DNA from 3 places in the Bacillus sp. 01N45 genome. Region 3 is predicted to be linked to each of the others. Evidence: predicted binding sites of a transcription regulator. Region 3 holds the regulator's gene; each other region holds the start of a gene.
The links. Region 3 encodes NrdR, which represses ribonucleotide reductase genes. Its sites were predicted from a motif close to AACACNATATATNGTGTT; they were not measured.
Positions count from the first base shown of each region.

Region 1: AC1DMU_RS12370 (anaerobic ribonucleoside triphosphate reductase) is a predicted target of NrdR. The motif match lies at 1,824-1,841, and genes of this name have one in related genera.
Region 2: nrdI (class Ib ribonucleoside-diphosphate reductase assembly flavoprotein NrdI) is a predicted target of NrdR. The motif match lies at 1,735-1,752, and genes of this name have one in related genera.

Region 1 covers NZ_JBFTQW010000004.1:376,384-379,634, reverse strand. Annotated here, with positions in the region: gene AC1DMU_RS12390 (glycoside hydrolase family 18 protein) at 1-107, opposite strand, end outside; gene AC1DMU_RS12385 (acyl-CoA thioesterase) at 217-636, shown strand; gene AC1DMU_RS12380 (HesB/YadR/YfhF family protein) at 663-953, opposite strand; gene plsY (glycerol-3-phosphate 1-O-acyltransferase PlsY) at 1,062-1,658, opposite strand; gene AC1DMU_RS12370 (anaerobic ribonucleoside triphosphate reductase) at 1,884-3,251, shown strand, end outside.
Region 2 covers NZ_JBFTQW010000003.1:283,267-286,517, forward strand. Annotated here, with positions in the region: partial or broken gene AC1DMU_RS09250 (ribonucleotide reductase N-terminal alpha domain-containing protein) at 212-1,339, opposite strand; gene nrdI (class Ib ribonucleoside-diphosphate reductase assembly flavoprotein NrdI) at 1,326-1,685, opposite strand; gene AC1DMU_RS09260 (hypothetical protein) at 2,162-2,479, opposite strand; gene AC1DMU_RS09265 (hypothetical protein) at 2,505-2,699, opposite strand; gene AC1DMU_RS09270 (GNAT family N-acetyltransferase) at 2,945-3,251, shown strand, end outside.
Region 3 covers NZ_JBFTQW010000012.1:32,591-35,841, forward strand. Annotated here, with positions in the region: gene dnaI (primosomal protein DnaI) at 1-209, opposite strand, end outside; gene AC1DMU_RS23225 (replication initiation and membrane attachment family protein) at 243-1,649, opposite strand; gene nrdR (transcriptional regulator NrdR) at 1,801-2,262, opposite strand; gene speD (adenosylmethionine decarboxylase) at 2,548-2,931, opposite strand.

The DNA.
Region 1 (3,251 bases), on a different contig from region 3:
GCTGGATTTAGTCCATTGTCCTTTACTATTTCGTCAGGTGTTGATCCGTACTTTGATGCCAAGCTATATACGCTATCACCGCTACGAACAGTTACAATTTGAATCATAAGCTTGCTCCTTTCAGTAAAAGATTCACTGTTTTTATTTTATTTTTGATGTCACTGTATTATGATTAAATGTATGCAAGGTAGCAGAAGTGAAAGAAGGCGAATACATATGTTTGTAGCAGAACATGAAGTTGAAATCCGTTATGCGGAAACAGATCAAATGGGTGTTGTTTACCATTCAAACTATTTGGTGTGGCTTGAACTAGGTCGCACGAAACTTATACAAGATTTAGGATTTTCATATGTTGAAATGGAGAAAGAGGGAATTATTTCTCCTGTGTTAGATTTGCAAATTTCATATCGTAAAGCGATGCGTTACGGAGAAAAAGCAATTGTGAAAACGTGGATTGATACTGTTAGTCCGCTTCGCGTTGTATATGGTTATGAAATATATAACGGTGAAGGTGAACTTTGTATTACTGCAAGTACGACGAATATTTGCGCGAAAAAAGAAGGGTTCAGGCCTGTATCATTTAAAAAGTTATATCCAGAGTGGTATGCGAAATATGAGGAAATTAAGAAAAAATAAAAAAGCGTGGCAGAAGCCACGCTTTTTTATTTTTCATAATTAAATTGCGGGAAATCGTCACCGTCGTTAAATGTAACAGCTAAATTATGTCCATCGAAGAACCACTCATCATCGCCTTCAATAAAGAAGTTAATACCTTCTTCTTGAGTTTGAACAGCAGGATGTGCAGGATCATCTTTACGAATACCTAAAGAAAGTCCTTTTTGCACAGTACTGCAACCGCCGTATTGTACGAAAAGGCGTAGTTTTTCACCCGATTGTAAGTTTAATTCGTTTTTATACCATTGTGCTGCTTCTTTTGTTACGGAAAGATTCATGTATAGTTCCTCCAAATTATGTTGCTTTTTCTTTAGTATAAAAAATAACGCAAAAAGACGCTATTAATATGCTTCACGTTTTCTTTTTGCGTTATGTGGGTTACGATCTTATTTTTGCTTTTTTGAAAAGTTTGCTTTCGGTTCAGTTTTATTTATAATTCGTCCGATATTTGCACGGTGTTTATAAATAACCATACCTGCTAATAAACACATCGCAATAATGAAGATTTTATCCCCGCTAACAATGGATGCAATAACAGCAACGACGGCTGTTACCATAGAAGAAAGTGATACGTATCTTGTTGTAAATAAAAGGCTGAAAAAGACAACAGCTAATATTGCAAAAACAACTGGAGAGTAGCATAATAGCACGCCAGCAGAAGTTGCAACAGCTTTACCACCACGGAATTTCGCGAAAATCGGATACACATGTCCAAGAACAGCTGCTAATCCGAACCATAGTGGGTGAACATCTAAACCGAAAATAATCGGTAGACTTGTTGCTAATGTACCTTTTAAAATGTCAGCAATTGTAACGATAAAACCTGCTTTTTTCCCTAGTGTGCGGAATGTATTTGTTCCGCCTAGATTACCGCTTCCGTGCTCACGAATATCGATTCCGTAGCCGATTTTTCCAACGACTAGTGCGAATGGAATCGAGCCAAGTAAGTAGGCAACGATAAATAAAAGATATGTAATAACCATAAGTTCAGTCTCCTTTATTCAAATGTGTTGATAAAGGGTAAAAAGAGTTTTTCCCGTATATTGTACCATACATTTGTAAAGAGCACATTTCTTTTTTGTAAATGAAAAATTCATTATTTCGTGAAAAAAATTTCACAGGAATGTTACATTTCTCACAGAAACACCAAGACTATATGTAGTAACATTTTAATCAAAAGACAACAACATATTGGTGGAGGGTTATAAATGTTACAACGAAATGTACGTGGAGAAGAATTAATGAGAGTGTTTGAGACGATTGTCCACGGTAGTGAGCAAGATTTAATGCAAGAAAATGCAAATGTAGATGGTCGCTCTCCAATGGGAGTAATGGGAACGTTCGCATCAGAGAGTGCGAAATATTATGCAGTTGAAAATTTATTGTCAGATCAAGTGAAAAAAGCGATAAATCAAAATATATTATATCCACATGACTTAGATTTTTATGCGACAGGAACGACGACTTGTTCGCAAATTCCGTTAGCGCAAATGCTTGCGGACGGTTTTCATACCGGACATGGGCATATGAGACAACCGCAGGATATTAAAAGTGCATTGGCTCTTTCGTCTATTATTTTTCAGGCGAATCAAAATATGCAGCACGGTGGTCAATCATTTGCACTCTTTGATATTGATTTAGCTCCATATGTGAGAAAAACAGTAGCGAGACATAAGAAACGATTACAGTCATATCCGCTTACGAAAGAACAAATAGAAGAATTTGCATGGAAAGAAACAGAAAATGATACGTATCAGGCGTGTGAAGCTTTCGTTCATAATTCAAATAGTATGCACAGTAGGGGCGGGGGACAAGTACCGTTTATTTCTATTAATTATGGAACAGACACATCAAAAGAGGGACGGTTATTAGTTAGACAACTTTTAAAAGCGACACAAGCTGGTCTTGGTAAAGGAGAAACACCAATTTTTCCGATTCAAATTTTTAAAATGAAAAAAGGTGTGAACTTTGAAGAATGTGATCCGAACTATGATTTATTTGAATTAGCGTTAGAGACAACGGCTGAACGATTATTCCCTAACTTTTCATTTTTAGATGCGCCATTTAATGCAGTGCATTATGACGGACGACCGGAAAGTGAAGTATGTTATATGGGATGTCGTACCCGTGTCATGTCTAACATACATGGAGAAGAAACAGCGATTGGAAGAGGCAATTTATCATTTACGTCTATCAACTTAGTGAAATTAGCGTTAATTAGTGGTTCAAAAGAAGCATTTTTTGAAGCGTTAAATTATTACTTAGATTTAGGGATTAAGCAATTATTAGAGAGATTTGAGTATCAATGTACGAAGCGAGCAAGAGATTTTCGATTTTTATATTCACAAGGTGTATGGCGCGGTGGAGAGAAGTTACAGCCTGAAGATTCTGTAGCATCCATTTTAAAGCAAGGGACGTTAAGTCTTGGTTTTATCGGTCTTGCGGAGTGTTTAGTAGCTTTAACAGGAAAGCATCATGGAGAAGATGAAGAATCATGGAAACTCGGATATGAAATCATTTCCTTTATGAGAGATAGAATGGATAAAGCAACGGAAGAACATGAACTGAATTTCTCA
Region 2 (3,251 bases), on a different contig from region 3:
AGGCTTTTACTTATCTTACATACTTCAGAAAGTCTCTTATTACTTTATGTTGTCCCATAACTCTGCTATACAAAATAATAAGATACATTCTGAACTTTTATATTTTCATTCTAAGATAAGATTTAGCACGGTAGGTTACCTCAAATTTGAGGCTTTCCCCGTTTAACGGAGTTTTCGACTAGCATTTCTACTAGAAGGTGCTACATATTTAACACAAGTTCGACATCTTCACAGTTCCAATATCCTTCAGTGGATGTTGGTTATTTGCATTTGATTTAAACATTAAGTATGGGTAACCAGACTCAAGCTGAATCATAGCAATTTTAATAAGCATATCACGTGCACTAATATCTAGCGGCTTCTTCTTCACTTTCGGATTGCTCATTAATTCATCGTACATTTCATCAATGTCTATATCATCTAAATGCTTTCCGTATTCTTTATACACCGTATAAGGCGCGAAAACATGGAAAGGTTCGTTTTTCTCAGCAAGCTCAAAGAACTTACTTGGAACGATAATTCCGATTGATAGAGACTGAATACGGCTCTTCTCATCGGCATTTATTTTTTTGGTATCAAGGAATTCAATAATATCCCAATGGAAAATGTTTAAGTATACTGCGCCGGCACCTTTTCGTTGCCCAAGTTGATTTGCATATGAAAACGAATCTTCAAGTAATTTCATAACAGGTACTACACCACTTGCAGCGTTATCGATACCTTTAATTTGCTCACCGCGTGCACGTAGCTTAGACAAGTTTAAAGCTACTCCACCGCCGATTTTTGATAATTGCATTGCAGTATTAATGTTAAAGCCGATTGAATTTAAGCTATCATCCATCTCTAACAAGAAACAAGACACCATTTCTCCTCTTCTGCTTCGTCCCGCATTTAAAAAGGTTGGTGTCGCTGGTTGGTAGTTTTGTTTTACAATCATGCTTGCGAAGTGTTTTGCCTTCGCAACATCACCGCGTCCTAAGTATAATGAAACAATTGCTACACGATCTTCATAGCTTTCTAAGTATTGTTTTTGATCATTTGTTTTTAACGCATAATCTTTGTAGAACTTAGATGCTGCCATATAAGATTGGAACTCGAAGTTTTCACCATAAGCGATGTTATATACCTCTTCTACTTCCTCCAAGCTATACTCGTCCAGAACGTTGTAATAGTAATCATATTCTTTCATATACTCCATTCGCTCTGCCACGCTATTAAAATGAACGGTATTTTCTCTAGCTTCTTCCATAAAGACTTCTAATGCCTCTTTATCTTTATGAAGCTGATAAAAACCGTCCTGCATTTGCGTGATTTCATTATTCAGTTCAATGTGTCGCAATCTCCCGCACCCTTTCCTTAAAATATTCTACATCATTATTTGTTCCTGATAACTCAAATTTTGATACAATAGGCACTTCATATTTAGCAGAAATTTTGTCAGCACTTGCACCGAACATGTCTCCCCAGTTACGATTGCCGCTTGCAGATACGCCTTTTAATTTTTCATTATTGCGCTCTAAAAATTCTAAAACACGTTCTGGTACATTGCCAAAACCTGTTGTATACGTAATTAAAACAAAGTCTTCATCTATTACTAGATCTTCACCAATTTGAACGGCCGGCATATTTAATTTGTGAATGAAACGCTTCACGTTTCCTGTCATAGAATCATATGCAACTATCATTTCCGACCCTCCCTCTCCAATCTATACTCTCTGTATGTTGTTTCTTGATTTCTCTATATATTGTATTACGTTTCAAAATAAGACACAAGATATATGTATAAATTCTTTCTTTTTTTAAATTTTACTTTTCGACAAGACAGTCGATTTTTTTCAATACAATGACTATGAAACAACATTCTAAAACTCATGTCAATAAAGTGCTTTTCAAAAAAGTTGTCAACGAATTTAACCTTATTTTAAAAAAAGTTACCAATATATTTTGTCATAAAACGGCAAATGCTGGAGGAATATATTTCTCCAGCATCACGCAAAAAAGAACAGACATGAAACGATAATCTGTTCTAAAAAACGATTACATTTATCAGTTTTACTTTATTAAATATTATACATATACTTTCGGTTCGCGTTACATACTAAAAGATAACTATTATAGAAAAAGATTATTATTATGGAAATTCAACTTATTTATGAAAAGATTATTCTGAGTGCTCAATGCGCAAAATATCTTTTACAAATATATGATGTGGATTTTCATCTTTATCAATCATTGTACATACAGGAGCTTCTTCATCAAAGTACACAATCATTCCTTCTACGTACTGATATGTATGTTGAACTTGTACGGTTACTTTAATTTCTATAGCCTCTTCATATGCTCTTTTTATTTTCTGAAGCATTTTTGCCGAACACTTTCGTTTCTCTGGATACATGACCATCCCCATAAACCTATTGCCAGCTCTATCTTTCCACATATAATCCCAATGCGGTAATATGCCTTGTTTAAAATCGCCCATAATTCCCCTCCCTATATTCTTCTAGTTACGAACGTGGCGTTTCTGAATATGTATAAATTACTTGTCCGCCGCGCTGTGCGTTCCCAATAATATGTTTAAAATCTTCTCGACTTACTACAACTTCTCTGAACGTATAAAATACATCTTTCGTAACAACATACTCCTTTATTTCACCATTTTTCAGCTGATCCAAAATTGCATTTGCTAATTCTTTATCCATGTATTTCACCTCTATGCAATATTTTATTTTATCGTATATTCTATAGGTCAACAACTGTAAAATTATCCAGGTGCTATACCTTCATTTCATTTTCATTATTTTTCAAAAAAGATCTCTTTAGTATATGTCCACTAAATATCATATACTAACATAGCTACTTCTCTATATCAATCATTTCAGTATTCAATTATGCAAAGTTCCATACCACTATGCTACAATATATAAATAGAATTAGGAGGGATACTATGATTCGGAAAGCAAAAAAGACAGATGCGAAGGCAATTGCACCTTTATTATATAACGCTCTGCACGAAATTGCTGAAAAAATCACAGGCAGCACAGTTGAGACAGAAGTATTACTAGGACTTGAAACATGGTTCTCAAAAGAGAGAAATCGACTGAGCTATGAAAACTGTTTTGTATATGTACAAGACGGGGTTGCAGTTGGGGTTATTGTCGCTTATCACGGTAGTGAAGCAACAAGTCTTGATGCACCAATTGTACATTACTTAAGAGAATTACATAAAGATGAATCAATTACATTAGAAAAAG
Region 3 (3,251 bases):
CAATCCGCACAACCTACACTTTGTCCAATATATTCGTATAACTTCACAAGGCTGCGCTCAATCATAGAAGTTGTTACTTCACCTTGATGTTCGTCTATAAATTCTTTCACACGCGGATGCGCCATTACTTCCGCCTTTAATACTTCATATCTATTTTTAAAATTTTTATTTTCCATTAACTTTGCAAATGAATTTTGAATATGCTCCATTTTCTCACCTCAAAGAGCGTTCATTCTCTTCTATTAATCACGCTTATATTTTTTTAACACTTCTTCTAGTCGTTTTCGTTCATCATCTAACGTACTTGCATCTTTTTTCTTACTTACATCTTTCTTCACTGTTTCTTTCTCTTGTTCTTTCGGCTCTTCTTTCAGCCAATCTGGTACCATTTCTTTTCTTATCGTTTTCTTCGACGTACGGCCTTTTTTCTTCGTCTCAGCCCATTCTTGATATTGACGGTTTTCTTCTTTCGCTAACGCCATTGCTTCAGCTACTGTACCGACCTTTTTACGTGCCCAATGCCCAGCAATTTTCTCCACATACGTTTTCGCAAGCTTCATATCTGAGCGTAGCATAACGTAATAAATAAGTACATTCACAACACCTGGCGTTAATTTTTGATTGATCATTACATCTTCAACGATCTGCAAGTCAGCCTTTGTCGCCTCTGCACCACCAGAGATTTCTTTTAATAGTTGTTTTGGTGAGATTTCCTCTAACTGTTTTATTAACATCTCTTCTTGTGTAGAAGGCTCTTTTCCTTCCATCATACGTGCAGCGTGAGGTTGTACTCTTTCACTTAATACAGGTAACGCTTGACCGTTTTCGAACTGATACCAATCACGTGCTCCTTTTCTAAGCCTTTCGGTATCAATTGTCTGCATCTCTGTCACCGTACCAAGAACGATATTTTGCATCGATAACACATCTACATCGTACACGTAAGCAAGTGTAATGACACATTCTCGCACTTGATCTGTAATCGCCTTTTTAGGGACAAGAGCGGACAAGCCATCTACAAATAAGGAGAAATCAAAGAAATCATTCCAAACTTTTGGAGCGTCTCCCTTCTCGTTACTTGGCATAGCTGTCGTTTTTGGAATACGAAGATCTTCTTGCGCATGCTCAAGCTGTCCTGGATTAAACGAACCAAACACATCATTGAAAGAACGCGTAACATTTTCATAAGAAGCAAAATCAAATTCTTCTTCTAAGAAATATTGCTTTACTTGATTATATTTTGTCCGACTCAATCGATTGTATAAAAAGATGCTTAACACAATATCATCAAAAAACTGCTTCGGAGATAAAGGTGGTTGCAATTCATATATAAACATTCGAATATCTTTTTCTTTCTTAATATATACCTTCAAAAGCCCAATTGCTTCTAACTTTACTCGTTCCTCATATATTTCGGGAAGCTGCATCTGCATGGTCACCATAAGGGAATGATGTGTATTCTCTTTTCCAAACACACGATCTTGCTCTAACTCTCCCCATAGCGTCATGTACAAACTAAAAGCTCTACTACCTATTAACGGCTGATACAACATCGTTAACACTTTTCGGTCGTAATTATGCAATAACCCTTTCGCACTTACTTTATAACGATCAATTGGCAATAGCTCCATCCATGACTGTTTTTCCATTCTTGCTTTTCCTTTCTCTCATCCAATCTATCCTCTACTTCATTCGTTCTATCTTCATTATATAATTGCTTAGCGAAAAAGAGCTATTAGCTTTCGCTTCTAGCTCTCTTATCTCATTACTACGGTATGTAAAGAGAATAAAATACAACTTCTACTCTCTTTCTTTTTGCAGTATATCTTTTAATTCTTCAATAAATACATTTAAATCTTTAAATTGGCGATATACAGAAGCAAAACGCACGTAAGCAACATCATCAATATCACGCAGTTCTTCCATAACAATTTCACCAATCATATCACTTTTCACTTCTGATATACCTAAATTACGAAGTTCACGTTCCACACTTTGAGTTACTTCTTCTAATTGTCTTAAAGATACTGGTCTTTTTTCACACGCTTTAATTAAGCCGCGCAAAATCTTTTCTTTATTAAATTCTTCTCGTGTGCCTTCTTTTTTTACAACGATAAGAGGTGACTCTTCTACTCTTTCAAATGTCGTAAAGCGACTTAAACAACTTTCACACTCTCTCCTTCTTCGAATAGAGCGCCCCTCGTCTACCGGACGCGAATCTAACACTCTTGTACCATTATGCGAACAGGATGGACAACGCAATATATTCACTCCTTTACACTATACTCTTTATTTTTTCTCTACTTACTTCATCTGACAATATATATACAATATTATATAACTCATTCTAACTCTCTTACCACTTTAAGTTTAAGCACATTATTTTATCATCTCGTTTTCAAAAATAAGATGGTAGATGGGGTGCTAACTTATTCGTAAGAGCTCAATTTATCTCACTAACGAGTACGTTATATTTTTCCTTTTTTATAAACTAAAAAAGAGGTGCATTATACACCTCTTTACATTTTAAATCAATTATGTTCTTTTTTAAAGAGCTTTTGTTTCTCTCTGCTTAATTTCGAAGCTACCAGTGCCTCGAGGAAGCTCGATGCTCTCACGCGTTTTCGCGTTTAAACCTTCTGCAATATATTCTGCAGCAACATTTGGATCAATACGATCCCCACAAGTATAAACATCAATACTTGCGTAACCGTGCTCCGGAAAGCTATGAATTGTTAAATGTGATTCCGAGATAATTACTACTCCACTTACACCTTGTGGTGCAAATTTATGGAAAGCAACCTCACGCACTTCAGCACCAGCTCTCAGTGCTGCATCCACAAATAATTGTTCAATATACGGCATGTCATTAAGCTTGTCGAAATCGCAATCCCAAAGTTCAGCGATTACGTGACGACCCATCGTATCCATAGTATCCATTCTACAGTTCCCCCTTGTAAATTTATTCTAACTGTTCGAATTGAAAACTAATTTGCAATTTGGCTTGCTCCACTACCACGGGGGAAAGTTAGTCCAGAGAGGTCCTAACCCTTTAAGTAGTGACTACGTACCTCAGCTCTTAAGTTTACGAGTGTTAGTATACTTTGTTTATTTTCATTTTGCAACAACAGTTTTTTCGATTTTCTGTCATATTTTCCTCTTTACTTTTCCCTAAAAAAAATAAATGATTCACAAATACAGTAATCACAACGTTTCGTGGTATGTCCACTTTCAAAAATATACTCCTATAA